DNA from 4 places in the Streptomyces sp. E11-3 genome. Region 1 is predicted to be linked to each of the others. Evidence: riboswitches for the same ligand, from Rfam matches in the RefSeq annotation. Region 1 holds a riboswitch; each other region holds the start of a gene.
What was found. Region 1 has a riboswitch for cyclic di-AMP ahead of U9R90_RS31780 (transglycosylase family protein). Riboswitches for the same ligand answer to the same signal wherever they lie in the genome.
Positions count from the first base shown of each region.

Region 1 (3,604 bases):
TCCGGGTTGGTGACGAAGAGGTCGTCGCCGACGATCTGGACCTTGCCGCCCAGCTTGTCGGTCAGGACGTTCCAGCCGGCCCAGTCGTCCTCGAACAGCGGGTCCTCGATGGAGACGAGCGGGTACGAGGCGACGAGCTCCTCGTAGTACTCGGTCATCTCGGCGGCGGAGCGCTCCTTGCCCTCGAACTGGTACGTGCCGTCCTTGTAGAACTCGGAGGCGGCGACGTCCAGGGCGAGCGCGATCTGCTGGCCGGGGGCGTAACCGGCTTCCTTGATGGCCTCGAGGATCAGGTCCAGGGCCTCGCGGTTGGAGCCCAGGTTCGGGGCGAAGCCGCCCTCGTCGCCGAGGCCGGTGGCCAGACCCTTGGCCTTCAGGACCTTCTTGAGGGTGTGGTAGACCTCGGCGCCCCAGCGCAGGGCCTCGGAGAAGGACTCCGCCCCGATCGGGGCGATCATGAACTCCTGGATGTCCACGTTGGAGTCGGCGTGCGAGCCGCCGTTCAGGATGTTCATCATCGGCACCGGCAGCAGGTGCGCGTTGGGGCCGCCCAGGTAGCGGAAGAGCGGCAGGTCGGACGCCTCGGAAGCGGCGTGCGCGACGGCGAGCGAGACGCCGAGGATGGCGTTGGCGCCGAGCGAGCCCTTGTTGTCGGTGGCGTCCAGGTCGAACATGGCCTGGTCGATCAGGCGCTGCTCGGTGGCGTCGTACCCGACGAGCTCCGGGCCGATCTGCTCGATGACGGCGAGGACGGCCTTCTCCACGCCCTTGCCCAGGTAACGGCTGGGGTCGCCGTCACGGAGTTCGATGGCCTCGAAAGCACCGGTGGAGGCACCGGAGGGGACGGCGGCACGACCCGTGCTGCCGTCGTCGAGGCCAACCTCGACCTCGACCGTGGGGTTGCCTCGGGAGTCCAGGATTTCCCGGGCTACGACGACGTCGATGGACGGCACGAGCATCTCCTTCTGGGATGTGACGCTAGAAGTGCGAGGTCTCTATGGCCTTGCGACACGAGCCTAACCGCCTCGGCGGCATCGGCCAGCCGACCGACCGGACCGTGGACACCCCGAGCATAGATTGTTTCTTGACGGAACAAAAAGAGCCCCGCCCCGGCGCGCACGGGGGTAAGCGCGCAGGGGCGGGGCGGTCTGGGGATGACCTGCGGGTCTGGCGGTGACCTGCGGGCCTGTCAGTGACCCGCGGGTCAAGCGGTGACCTGCGGGTCAGGGTCAGCTGAGGTGCAGCTGCTGACCCGGGTAGATGAAGTCGGCGTCCTCGACGATGTCCTTGTTCAGCTCGTGCAGGCTGAGCCAGCCGCCCTTGACGTCATGCGCCTCGGCGATCTCGGAGAGGGTGTCCCCGGACTTCACCTCGTACTCGCCGTCGCCCTTCTTGACCGTCTGACCGGCCGGGGTCTCGACGGTCTTGGCGCTCTTGGTGCTGGGCGCGGCCTTGGGGGTCTCTGCCTTCGGGGCGGCCTGCTTCGGCTGCTCCTGCTTCGGCTGCGGCTTCGGCTGCTCCTGCTTCGGCTGGGGCGCCGACTGCTGCGGGGTGCTCGGGGCGCTCTGCTGCGTGGACTGCTCGCCGCCACCGTCGTACGAGGCGTTGGTCAGGCCGACGCCGCAGCTCGGCCAGGCACCCTTGCCCTGGCCCGCGAGGACCTTCTCGGCGATCTCGATCTGCTGCGTCTTGGAGGCCTGGTCGGCGGTCGAGGCGTACTGCGTGCCGCCGTACGCGGCCCAGGTGGAGGACGAGAACTGCAGACCGCCGTAGTAGCCGTTGCCGGTGTTGATCGACCAGTTGCCACCGGACTCGCACTGGGCGACCTGGTCCCACTGGGACGCGGTGGCGGCCTGCGCGCCGGTCGCGCCCATCAGCGGGACGGCCACGGCGGCGCCGGTGACACCGGCGGCGGTGGCGATCCGGGTGGTCTTGGACGGACGACGGTGCTTGCCCTTGCCGGAAAACAGCATGAGTGATCCCCTCACCGACGCCTACGAGGTGAGCTGTCGGGTTCGGGCCAAGTGAGTTGCCCGGTCCGTACGGAGCTTCCGCGTCTCCGTACGAACTTCACCCCAAGCCGGTCCCCGCCCTCTCTCAAGGGCCGGGCCCGGCGCAAACCTTGGGTCCCCCGCTCCTGCCTACGGCGCGTTACGCGACGACTGTTCCCTGCGGCCGCCGGCAGGATTCGGCGTGACGGCCATCGGGGCTCACCAGTGGCGAGCGGTCACGACGGTAAACACGCTCCCACCCTCAACACCAAGGCGATCGGGGCCGTTGAGACCCATCTCTCACTTACGGCAATGCCCCTTTAACTCGGACATTCAGCCCGAACTGCCGCTACTTTTCGCCCAGATCGAGGCTTTGGCCAGGGCGAATGAGGTCCGGGTCCTCGCCGACGGTCTTCTTGTTTCCCGTGTAGAGCCCGGTCCATCCGCCGTCGAGCCCATGGGTGTCGGCGATCACCGAGAGGTTGTCGCCGGGGCGCACGACGTACGCGCCGTCGACGGCATCGCGGTCCGTGTCGCCACCACGGGAGGCATGCCGGCCCGAGCCGTCGACCTCGCGCTCGTCGGGCAGCTCCTCGGGGGCGCGGTCGCCACGGTGGCGCCCTGAGCCCTCGGCAGGGGTCTCCTCCGGCGCGGAGGGGTCGGCGGAGGGGTCGGCGGAGGAGTCAGGAATGGTGGTCTCGGTGGGCGAAGCAGAAGAATCAGACGAAGGCGACTCACCCTTCGAGGAGTTGTCCGACTTGCCCTCATCGCCACTGGCGCCGCTTTCGTCGCCTACGCCACCTACGCCGCTTTCGCCTTCTTCGCCCGACTCGTCCTCCGGCGTCTTACCTGACGGCTCATCCGCGGCGTCCTCCGAAGGATCGGCGGACGGCGAGGGCTCCGCGGACTCGCCCTTCGACGGCTTGGACGCCTTCGGTGAATCCGACTCCGACTCCGACGGCGACGGCGTGGGGTCCGCGGTCGGGCCCGGGTTCACGTCGGGCGTCTCGCCACCCTTCTCCAGCCCGGCGATCGGCGCACACGTCGCCCAGGCGTCGGGCCCCTGCGCGGCAAGTACCTTCTCGGCGACGGCTATCTGCTGCGAGCGGCTGGCCAGGTCGGCACGCGGCGCGTAGTCCAGGCCGCCGTACGCCTCCCAGTCGTCCTGCGAGAACTGCAGCCCGCCGTAGTACCCGTTGCCCATGTCGGCGCTCCACACGCCACCGCTCTCGCACGCGGCGAGCTTGTCCCAGGTGGAGGCGTCGGCGGCGCTCGCGCCGGAGGCGCCGAGCAGCGGGATGGCGATGGCCGATCCGGTCACCCCCGCCGCGACAACGAGAGCCGGAGCTTGACGGGGGCGTCGGTGACGGCCGTTCCCGGAGAGCATGCGATTGCCTTTCGCGCGACTACACAGCTGAGTGACAGTTGAGTCGAACGGCGAACGTAGCCGCACTCGAACGCTTGTCACAAGTCGATACAGCGGAGATCACACGAAAGTCACAGATTTGACGGTGCGTCAGATTTGCTGCTGGGACGCCTGGCCGGGAACGCGTGCGCACGGGCGGCGAGTACGACGACCAGGACCGGCACCAGGAGCGCCAGGACGCTCCAGG
Region 1 is NZ_JAZGRL010000003.1:486,868-490,471, reverse strand. Features, by position in the region: gene eno (phosphopyruvate hydratase) at 1-953, opposite strand, end outside; gene U9R90_RS31780 (transglycosylase family protein) at 1,230-1,973, opposite strand; cyclic di-AMP (ydaO/yuaA leader) riboswitch at 1,977-2,159, opposite strand; gene U9R90_RS31775 (transglycosylase family protein) at 2,341-3,378, opposite strand; gene U9R90_RS31770 (MFS transporter) at 3,489-3,604, opposite strand, start outside.

Region 2 (3,604 bases), on a different contig from region 1:
ACCGCCGTGCAGCGGGTGCTCGACGTCACCGCGGCGGAGGTCCAGGAGGTCGCCCAGGCCCGGCTGCGGCCCGACAACCGCGCGGTGCTCGTGTACGAGCCGGTTGCCGCAGACGAAGCGGACGACGCGGACGGCGCGGATAACGGGGCAGAGGCGCAAGACGCGGCAGCCGCCGCCGGGAACGACGTACAGGAAGACGAGGCGGCGAAGTGACCCAGGCCCAGACCACAGCGACCACCGAGGCCACCGTGACCATGGACTTCCATCCGCAGCCCGAGGCGGGCGAGGCCACGCCGTGGGCCTTCCCCGCCCCCGAGCGCGCCACGCTCCCCAACGGCCTGACAGTGCTGCGCTGTCACCGTCCGGGCCAGCAGGTCGTCGCCGTCGAGCTCAACCTCGACGCCCCGCTGGACACCGAGCCGGACGGCCTGGACGGCATCGCCACCATCATGGCGCGCGCCTTCTCGGAGGGCACCGACAAGCACTCGGCCGAGGAGTTCGCCGCGGAGCTGGAGCGCTGCGGCGCCACGCTGGACGCGCACGCCGACCACCCCGGCGTACGCCTCTCGCTCGAAGTCCCGGTCTCCCGGCTCCCCAAGGCGCTCGGCCTGCTCGCCGACGCGCTGCGCGCGCCCGCCTTCGCCGACAGCGAGGTCAAGCGGCTGGTGCGCAACCGCCTGGACGAGATCCCGCACGAGATGGCCAACCCGAGCCGCCGCGCGGCCAAGGAGCTCTCCAAGGAGCTGTTCCCGGCCACCGCGCGCATCTCGCGTCCGCGCCAGGGCACCGAGGAGACGGTCGAGCGCATCGACGCCACCGCGGTCAGGGCGTTCTACGATGCCCATGTGCGGCCCGCGACCGCGACCGCCGTGGTGGTCGGCGACCTGTCCGGTACGGACCTGGACAAGCTGCTCGGCGAGACCCTGGGGGTGTGGACGGGTTCCGCGCCCGAGCCGCGCCCCGCAGCGCCGATCACCGCCGACGACACCGGCCGGGTCGTCATCGTGGACCGCCCGGGCGCGGTCCAGACGCAGCTGCTCATCGGCCGGGTCGGCCCGGACCGCCACGACCGCGTCTGGCCGGCCCAGGTACTCGGCGCCTACTGCCTGGGCGGCACCCTCACCTCGCGCCTGGACCGCGTCCTGCGCGAGGAGAAGGGCTACACCTACGGTGTGCGCGCCTTCGCCCAGGTGCTGCGCTCGGACGCCGAGGGCACCGGAGCCTCGATGCTGGCCATCAACGGCTCCGTGGACACCGAGTCCACAGGACCTGCCCTGGACGACCTGTGGAAGGTGCTGCGCACCCTCGCAGCCGAGGGCCTCACCGACGCCGAGCGCGATGTCGCGGTGCAGAACCTGGTCGGCGTGGCCCCGCTGCGCTACGAGACCGCCGCGGCCGTCGCGAGCACCCTGGCGGACCAGGTCGAGCAGCACCTGCCGGACGACTTCCAGGCGCAGTTGTACCGGATGCTGGCCGAGACCGGCACCGTGGAGGCCACTGCCGCCGCGGTGAACGCCTTCCCGGTGGACCGTCTGGTCACCATCCTGGTCGGCGACGCCGCGCAGATCGCCGAGCCGGTCAAGGCGCTCGGCATCGGCGAAGTGACCGTCGTCACCGGCTAGTCGGGCCGGGCGGGGCGCCAAGCTCACCTGGGGACCCCGGTGGCTGAAGAGCCACCGGGGTCCCCTAATGTCCGAAATATTGGCGAGGCTGACGGTCTGTCCTGTGGCATGTGCCTCAAAAGCCGTGATCCGTTTGTGGCAGGAAAGATGCCCCGTTTAGCGTCGGGTCGCTGTTCGCCGGCTATGCGCCGCATCCGCGGCACCGGACAGCCATCGCCGAGTCCCCGTCAGGCGCGAGCCTGGGGAGCCGGGGACCCACTCAGTCCCTGGGGTGAATCGGGCGCCTCCCCGTGTGGGGCCCGTAGGAGACCTTCCTGCTCCGAACCCGTCAGCTAACCCGGTAGGCGAGAAGGAAGGAAAGGACCCGCCACTTCATGGCCTCCGGGAAGCATCGTCGCCCCAGCCGTCTGTCGCGCACCGGTGCGAACGTCGCGGGCGTCGCCGCCCTCACCACCACGGGCGTCATCGGCACCCTCGCCTCTCCGGCGCTCGCCGCCCACTCCGCCGCGGACACCGGTCTGAACCAGGCCGTCGCCGCCGACGACGTACTCGCCGAGCGGATCGGCGCGCAGGCCAGCGCGCAGCAGGAGGCCGCCGAGCAGGCCGCCGCCAAGGAGCGGGCCGAGGCCGAGGCCGAGCGCAAGGCCGAGGCACGGGCCAAGGAAGCACGCGAGGAGAAGGCGAAGGAAGAGCGCGCCGCGCGTGCCGCCGAGCGGGCACGGCTGAACGCGTTCGTCTCGCCGGTCGCGGGCTCGTACGTCTCCACCGGCTACAAGGCCGGCGGCGCCGTCTGGTCCTCCGGCAGCCACACCGGCGTCGACTTCCACGCCGCGTCCGGCACCCCCGTCCAGGCCGTCGGCCCCGGCACCGTGGTCGAGGCCGGCTGGGGCGGTGCGTACGGCAACAACGTGGTGATCCGGATGAACGACGGCACGTACACCCAGTACGGGCACCTGTCGTCGCTCAGTGTCTCCGTCGGTCAGAGCGTGACCCCCGGCCAGCGAATAGGCCTCTCCGGCGCGACCGGCAACGTCACCGGGCCGCACCTGCACTTCGAGGTCCGCACCTCCGCCGAGTACGGCTCCGACATCGACCCGGTGTCCTACCTCCGCGCGCACGGCGTAGCCGCCTGACCACCCAGGTCCGAGGGTTCACACCCCACCCCACCACTCACCGAAAGCCCCGGCTCCCCGAGCCGGGGCTTTCGCCATTCGACCCGTGCGCCAGCTTGTCCAAAAAATATCCATGGATTCTGGTCACCCATCGGAAATCCGCGCCTGCTGCAATAGAGTCACCGAACAGACGTCAATCGACCGCGTTTCGCGGACATTAAGGCGGTGGACAGGTCATGCGCGTTCCTGCGCACTCGGTATGCACGGCCATCCGGGAGGACATCGTGTCCGGTGTGCTGGAACGCGGCAGCCGGCTCACCGAGGAGCTGCTCGCGCGCCGGTACGGGGTCTCGCGGGTCCCGGTGCGGGAAGCGCTGCGCACCCTGGAGGCCGAGGGGTTCGTACGGACCCGCAGGCACGCCGGCGCCCAGGTCGCCGAGCCCAGCGCGCAGGAGGCCGCCGACCTGCTGGAGATGCGGCTGCTGCTGGAGCCGCTCGGTGCCGCGCGGGCCGCACAGCGGCGTACCGAGGCGCATCTCAAGGTGCTGCGCGGGCTGGTGCGCCTGGGGCAGGAGCGGGCCCGCAGGGGGCACAGCGAGGATCTGCGCTCACTGGGCGGCTGGTTCCACGAGACCCTCGCCCAGGCCTGCGGCAGCCCGGGCCTGACGACGCTGCTCACCCAACTGCGGCACAAGGTCGCCTGGATGTACACGGTCGACCCTCCTGCCCAGCCCGCCGAGTCCTGGGCGGAGCACGGCGCGATCGTCGACGCCGTGGCCCGCGGCGACGCGGAACGGGCCAGGGCGCTCACCGCACTGCACGCCGAGCGTGCGGTGGCGGGGCACCGGCTGCGCTTCCCCGGCCCGGCGG
Region 2 is NZ_JAZGRL010000001.1:1,809,250-1,812,853, reverse strand. Features, by position in the region: gene U9R90_RS08155 (M16 family metallopeptidase) at 1-213, shown strand, start outside; gene U9R90_RS08150 (M16 family metallopeptidase) at 255-1,622, shown strand; cyclic di-AMP (ydaO/yuaA leader) riboswitch at 1,827-1,984, shown strand; gene U9R90_RS08145 (M23 family metallopeptidase) at 1,997-2,755, shown strand; gene U9R90_RS08140 (GntR family transcriptional regulator) at 2,971-3,604, shown strand, end outside.
Region 2: another riboswitch for cyclic di-AMP. It lies ahead of U9R90_RS08145 (M23 family metallopeptidase); the one in region 1 lies ahead of U9R90_RS31780 (transglycosylase family protein).

Region 3 (3,604 bases), on a different contig from region 1:
CGCCCACTTCGACTCGCTCACCCCGCATCGGATCGCCGCCGCCGACCAGAGCGGGGCCGAGCTGTTGTTCGTCCACACCTTGCTGCAGAGTCCCACGGCCGCGCTGTGCCTCGGCGCGGACGCGGGCAACCGGATCACAGGAGACGCGACATGACCGAGCCCGAGCAGCCCGTCCGCAGGTCCGTGCCCGCGCGCACGTCGATGGAGGAGAAGTTCCCCCGCGCGCTCTGGGTCCGGCTGATCATCTATGTGGCCGTCGGCCATGTCTTCGCGGCCTTCATCTACCTGCTCTTCACGCTGGGCGCGCAGAACCGGTAGATCCGGCCGCTCCGTGGTTGTGTCGGATCCGCGGGATCCAGGGTCAGTCCAGCAGCTGCCCGCGGAGCCGCTCCCGCGTCTCGGGTGCCAGCCGCAGCCCCTCTCGCAGATAGCGCTCGACGGAGCCCCAGGTCTCGTCGATCGTGTCGAAGGCCGCCTCCAGATACTCGGCGCGGGCGTCGAAGAGCGGGCTGAGCAGCTCCATGACCTCGGGCGACATGGAGTTCGAGCCGTTGTTGCTGCGGTGCACCTTGTAGCGGCGGTGGGTGGCGTTGGACGCCAGGTAGTCGGTGAGGATGGCGGAGCGCTCGACGCCCACGGCGAGCAGCGTGACGGCGATCGACAGGCCCGCGCGGTCCTTGCCGGCCGCGCAGTGCATCAGCGCGGGCACGCTGTCCTCGGCGAGCGCGTGCAGCACCCGGCTGTGCTCGGCGGTCCGCTCCTTGATGATCATGCGGTACGTGGTGATCATCCGGTCCGCGGCCTGCCCGTCGGCCAGGGCGGCGCGCAGCTCCGCTATCTCGCCGTCCCGGACCATCTGCCAGAACTCCGCGCCGTGGGCCGGGTCGGTCAGCGGAAGGTTTACGTTCCGTACACCCGGAAGCTCGACGTCCGGGCCCTCGAGCTGCTGGTCCGCGGCATTGCGGAAGTCGAAAATCGTATGCAGTCCGAGGGAGGCCAAGAACGCGGCGTCCGTCTCGGTGGCGTGTGCGAGGTGGCCGCTGCGGAAGAGCCGTCCGGCCCGCATGCGTCTGCCGTCCACGGTCGGCAGGCCTGCCACGTCGCGGAAATTGCGCACTCCGGCCAGCTCGGGCTCGGTCGACGGGACCTGCTGCGTCACGGGGGCTCCTCCCGGTAAGCCGCCGGCGCTGCTCGCCTGCGGTGCGCGTCTTCGACGATACGACATCGATACGACATCGATGCCTGCGTCAACCACCTGTCCCGGCGTGACGCTGATGTGCCACCTGCGCCCTAAGCGATGAATGCCCGATTCAGGCTGTTCGCGGTAACTGGCCCTGGATTAAAGGGATGTGGCGCCTGACTGGTGAGCGGGATCATATTCGTGACGGTCTGTTGCGGCCGCCTCTCCTCAATTCCCTGCGGAAATCCGGATGGTGGAATGCGTTCATCGACGGAGTGTTACGGGAATTGCGTCAAAGGATCAGCTGCGGCCCATGGGGCTGGAATTGACTGCTTGTCTCCGCGCTTCCCGCTCGCTTACGGTCGCCGACGTCTGGATGGACGCCCAATCCTGCCGCCATCCGGACTTCCGCACACCCACCCGTCCACGGCAGGAGCGGGGGACCCACGGTAGAACGCCGTTCCGGGACTCCGGAGCGGCTTGGGGTGAAGCCACGCGAAAGCGCGGCCGGGCATCTCCAGCCCGAACCCGACAGCTCACCTCGTAGGCGCCGGAGAGGAATTCGCCATGCCCGCGAAGGGTAAGCACCGCCGTCCCAAGTCCGCGCGGATCAGCCGCCAGTTCGCCGTCGTCGGCACCGGTGGTGCCGCGCTCGCGCTGCCGCTGTTCGCCGCCAACAGCGCACAGGCCGCACCGTCGGCGGCCCCCGCCACCGCACCGGCCGCCGCACAGCAGGCCGCTCCCGCCGCGGCCCCGCAGACCGCTCCGGCCGCCGCTCCCACGGCCGCGCCGCAGGCCGCCGGGCAGACCTACTCCGTGGTGTCGGGCGACTCCCTGTCCCGTATCGCCGACAAGAAGGACGTCGACGGCGGCTGGAAGAAGCTCTACCAGGACAACCGCTCGGTCGTCGGTGAAGACCCGTCGCTGATCCTCCCGGGCATGAAGCTGAAGCTCGGTGCGGCCGACTCGCAGGCCAGCGCCCCGGCCAAGCCCAAGGCCAAGACCGAGGCCAAGCCCCAGGCCAAGGCCAAGCCCGCCGCCTCGACCAGCACCGCGTCCAAGGCCACGAAGGCCGCCACGACCACGGGCTTCACCGCCCCCGTCGCCGGAGGCGTCTCCACCCAGTACCGCGCGTCGGGCGCCATGTGGTCCAGCGGCTACCACACCGGCACCGACTTCGCGGCCCCCTCCGGCACGCCCATCAAGGCGGTCGGCGCGGGCACCGTCGTCTCCGCCGGCTGGAGCGGCTCGTACGGCAACGAGGTCGTCATCCGGCACGCCGACGGCCACTACTCCCAGTACGCCCACATGTCGTCGCTCGGCGTCTCCGCGGGCCAGAGCGTGTCCGGCGGCCAGCAGATCGGCCTGGTCGGTTCCACCGGCAACTCCACCGGACCGCACCTGCACTTCGAGATCCGGACCGGCCAGGGCTACGGCTCGGACGTCGACCCGCTCGCCTACCTGCGCTCGCACGGCGTCTCCATCTGACACGCACGGCACCGCCCGCCAGGGCACCAGCCGAACATGACGGCCGGGACCCCCACTTGGGGCCCCGGCCGTCGCGCATGTGGGGTACGCAGGTCTATTCCTGCTCGCGTACGTCGTTGTCGGTGGCATATCTCACCCGCCGTCAACCCCTGGCTACGGTCGCGTAGGTCACACCGGTGGGTGAAAGATATGGCGACGTGGACCACGATTCGACTTCCCTCATCCGCAGTGACGCATTCGGGTCGTACGTGGCTGTCGGCGACAGCTTCACCGAAGGCGTCGGAGACCCCGGCCCCGACGACACCTTCGTCGGCTGGGCCGACCGGCTCGCCGTGCTGCTCGCCGACCGGCACCCCGAACACTCCTTCCGCTACGCCAACCTCGCCGTACGCGGCAAGCTCCTCGACCAGATCGTCGAGGACCAGGTGCCGCGGGCCAAGGAGCTCGCCCCCGAACTGGTGAGCTTCTGCGCGGGCGGCAACGACATCATCCGGCCCGGCAGCGACCCCGACGACGTCGCCGAACGCTTCGAGCGGGCCGTCGCCGACCTCAAGAACTCCGTCGAGAACGTCCTGGTGACCACCGGATTCGACACCCGGGGCGTGCCGGTGCTGCGCCACCTGCGCGGCAAGGTCGCCACCTACACCGCACATGTCCGAGCCATCGCCGACCGCTACGACTGCCCCGTACTCGACCTGTGGTCCCTGAAGTCCGTACAGGACCGACGGGCCTGGGACGGCGACCGGCTGCACCTCTCCGCCGAGGGCCACACCCGGGTCGCCCTGCGCGCCGGCCAGGTGCTTGGCCTGCGGGTCCCGGCCGACCCCGACCAGCCGTGGCCGCCACTGCCGCCGCGCGGGGCCCTGGAGGACCGGCGCGACGACATCCAGTGGGCGCGCGAGTACCTGGTGCCCTGGATCGGGCGCAGGCTGCGCG
Region 3 is NZ_JAZGRL010000001.1:970,653-974,256, reverse strand. Features, by position in the region: gene U9R90_RS04340 (helix-turn-helix domain-containing protein) at 1-154, shown strand, start outside; gene U9R90_RS04335 (DUF6126 family protein) at 202-318, shown strand; gene U9R90_RS04330 (tyrosine-protein phosphatase) at 362-1,159, opposite strand; cyclic di-AMP (ydaO/yuaA leader) riboswitch at 1,552-1,743, shown strand; gene U9R90_RS04325 (LysM peptidoglycan-binding domain-containing M23 family metallopeptidase) at 1,748-2,668, shown strand; gene U9R90_RS04320 (SGNH/GDSL hydrolase family protein) at 2,866-3,604, shown strand, end outside.
Region 3: another riboswitch for cyclic di-AMP. It lies ahead of U9R90_RS04325 (LysM peptidoglycan-binding domain-containing M23 family metallopeptidase); the one in region 1 lies ahead of U9R90_RS31780 (transglycosylase family protein).

Region 4 (3,604 bases), on a different contig from region 1:
CGGTTCACGCCCGCGATGCTGCACGGCGCGCTGACCATGCTGGTCACCGGGGTCGCGCTGGTCGGCCTCAACCAGGCCGACGACAACGCGGTCAACAACGTCAAGATCGCCGTCAAGATGGCGGTGCTGATCGTGATCCTGGCGCTCGTCTACGTGAAGCGGGACGAGGAGAGCATCGACAAGTCGATGTTCGGTGCGGTGGGCGCGCTGACCACGGCGAATATCTTTATCGCCGTCCTGTGGACCTGAGGGCTTGAGGCCCGGGGGCCGATGGCCTGAGGCCCGATGACCTGCGTGGGCAGCGCGCCCCGGGCGGTTATGCCACGCGTCGCACGCTGTGGATCGGCATGTAGTAGATCGACTCGGTCCTGACGTTCGTGCCCGGCTTCGGGGCGTGGATCATTTTGCCGTCGCCGATGTAGATGCCGACGTGGCTGATGTCGTCGTAGAAGAAGACCAGGTCACCGGGCTTGGCGTTGTCGACTGACACCTGAGTTCCGACCTTCACCTGGTCCCAGGTGGTACGCGGCAGCGAGACGCCGGCCGCCTTCCACGCGGACAGGGTCAGGCCCGAGCAGTCGTACGAGTCCGGGCCCTGCGCGCCCCAGACGTACGGCTTGCCGATCTGGGCCTCCGCGAAGGCGATCACCTTCGCGGCCTTGGCGGCGTACGAGTCGTCCGAGTCGTCCGGGGTCGAGGTGTCGGGAGAGGGGGAGGGGGCTGGAGTGGGCTCGGTGGAGCCGCCCGTCGAGCCCCCCGTCGACGTGTCGCCGCCCGAGTCGGCGTCTGAGCCGGTGCCGGAGTCCTGCTCCTGCCGCGCCTCCTCCTGCGCCTTCTCCTTCGCGGCCGCCTCCTCCGCCAGGCGCTTGCGCTCCGCCTCGGCCGCCGCCTTCTCGCGGGCCTGCGCCTCCGCCTTCTTGCGGGCCTCTTCCTCGCGCTTCTTCTCCAGCGCCGCCAGCCGCGCCTTCTCCTCGGCCGTCAGGGTGGACAGCAGCTCACGCGCCTCGGACAGCTTCCGCTGGACCTCCCGCTTGGTGGTCTTCAGCTCGCTCTGGGTCTCGGTGAGCGTCTTGAGGCTCTTCGTCGCCTCGCCGCGCTTCTTGGTGGTCGCGGCCTGGAGCTCCTGGTAGTCCGTGAGGGCCTTCTCCTGCTTGCCGCTCAACCGGCTCATCAGCTGACGCTGGTCGAAGTAGCTCTGCGGGTCGTCGGCGAGCATCAGCGTCGCCGCGTCGGAGACCCCGCCGTTGCGGTACTGGGCGGCCGCGATGGTGCCGAGTTCCTGCCGCGCGTCGTTCATCTTGTCGGTGCGCTTGGCGACCTGGTCGAGCAGCTTGTCGACCTGCTTGCGCTGCTTGTCGGTGCGCTCCTTGACCGCGTTGTACTTCTGGGTGGCGACACCCGCCTGCTGGTAGAGGTCGTCGACCTTCTTCTGCACCTCTTCGAGCGACGGTTCGGGAGCCGAAGGCGCCGAGGGAGGCGCGGCGTACGCGTTCTGCGACAGCAGAGCCACGGAGGTGAGGGCGGCCGTGGTGATGCCGACGGCCTGGGTTGTGGTCCGTATGCGGCCGGACCTGTTGCGCGGCTTGCGGTGCGACGCCAAGGGTGGCGCTCCTTCCATAGACCGCCTACCGGGTTAGCTGTCGGGTTCGGGCGGTGTGTCGGAAGGCTGCCCTACGGTCGCGGACGCGCCCGTACGTGGGTACGGGCTCGTACGTGGGACCGATTCACCCCAAAGGTCACGTGGGTCCCCGGCTCCGGCTGCCTGTGGGGGGCGCACCGGACTCGGCGGAGGCCGCCCGTTCCCGGCGTGGTTCGCCGGTGGGGATGCGGGCCGCCCGCCCAGCACGCTAGCCAACTGCCGAGGCGGCTGGGAAGGTTGGTGTTCGATATGCCCGATACTTTTCTGTGACTTTCGCGCTGTGTGAGTGCTTGTGCTCCCTTGGTGACCGGGGCGGGGTAGCGCGGAACGGGAACCCGGGGCGGGGTGTCAGTGCGGCCGCCTAGACTCGGTAGACGATGAGCAGCCTCTTTGACGACAGCTTCCTGGCGGACCTCAAGCCTTCGGGCGAGGAGCCTCCGCCGCCCCCCGAGGAGCACGCTCCGGAACCCGAAGAGGTTCCGGACGACCTCTTCGGAGGCCGGTTCGACGCGCCCGTGGACCGGGACGCGTTTTACCGCGACGGCGCCCCGCGCCCCGCGGTGGACCCGGCTGCCCTGCTGGACGGGCTGAACGACAACCAGCGCGCCGCCGTCGTGCACTCCGGCACCCCGCTGCTCATCGTCGCCGGAGCCGGGTCGGGCAAGACCCGGGTACTGACCCACCGCATCGCCTATCTGCTCGCCGAGCGCGGGGTGCACCCCGGTCAGGTCCTCGCGATCACCTTCACCAACAAGGCCGCGGGGGAGATGAAGGAGCGCGTCGCCGACCTGGTCGGGCCGCGTGCGGCCGCGATGTGGGTGATGACCTTCCACAGCGCCTGCGTCCGCATCCTGCGCCGCGAGTCCAAGCGGCTCGGCTTCACCTCCTCGTTCTCGATCTACGACGCCGCCGACTCCAAGCGGCTGATGGCGCTGGTCTGCCGGGACCTGGACCTCGACCCCAAGCGCTTCCCGCCCAAGTCCTTCAGCGCCAAGATCTCGAACCTGAAGAACGAGCTGATCGACGAGGAGACCTTCGCCGGGCAGGCCGCGGACGGGTTCGAGAAGACCCTCGCCCAGGCCTACGCGATGTACCAGTCGCGGCTGCGTGAGGCGAACGCCCTCGACTTCGACGACCTGATCATGACGACGGTGCATCTGCTGCAGGCGTTCCCGGACGTCGCCGAGCACTACCGCCGCCGCTTCCGCCACATCATGGTCGACGAGTACCAGGACACCAACCACGCCCAGTACGCCCTAGTGCGCGAGCTGGTCGGCCCGGTCGGCGGCGAGGGCGACCCGGAGCCGGGCGAGCTGTGCGTCGTGGGTGACGCGGACCAGTCGATCTACGCCTTCCGTGGCGCCACCATCCGCAACATCCTCCAGTTCGAGGAGGACTACCCGGACGCGACCACGATCCTCCTGGAGCAGAACTACCGCTCCACCCAGACGATCCTGACCGCGGCCAACGCCGTCATCGAGCGGAACGAAAGCCGCCGCCCGAAGAACCTGTGGACCAACGCCGGGGCCGGCGCGCAGATCACCGGCTATGTCGCCGACACCGAGCACGACGAGGCGCAGTTCGTCGCCGAGGAGATCGACCGGCTCACGGACGCGGGCGAGGCCAAGGCCGGTGACGTCGCGATCTTCTACCGGACGAACGCGCAGTCCCGTGTCTTCGAAGAGATCTTCATCCGCGTCGGGCTGCAGTACAAGGTCGTCGGCGGGGTGCGCTTCTACGAGCGCAAGGAGGTCCGGGACGTCCTGGCCTATCTGCGGGTGCTGTCCAACCCGGAGGACTCCGTACCGCTGCGCCGCATCCTCAACGTACCCAAGCGCGGCATCGGCGACCGCGCGGAGGCCATGATCGACGCGTTGGCGCAGCGCGAGAAGGTCAGCTTCTCGCAGGCGCTGCGGCGAGTCGACGAGGCGTACGGCATGGCGGCCCGCTCGGCGAACGCCGTCA
Region 4 is NZ_JAZGRL010000001.1:2,926,839-2,930,442, reverse strand. Features, by position in the region: gene U9R90_RS13185 (hypothetical protein) at 1-249, shown strand, start outside; gene U9R90_RS13180 (NlpC/P60 family protein) at 317-1,600, opposite strand; cyclic di-AMP (ydaO/yuaA leader) riboswitch at 1,607-1,798, opposite strand; gene pcrA (DNA helicase PcrA) at 2,017-3,604, shown strand, end outside.
Region 4: another riboswitch for cyclic di-AMP. It lies ahead of U9R90_RS13180 (NlpC/P60 family protein); the one in region 1 lies ahead of U9R90_RS31780 (transglycosylase family protein).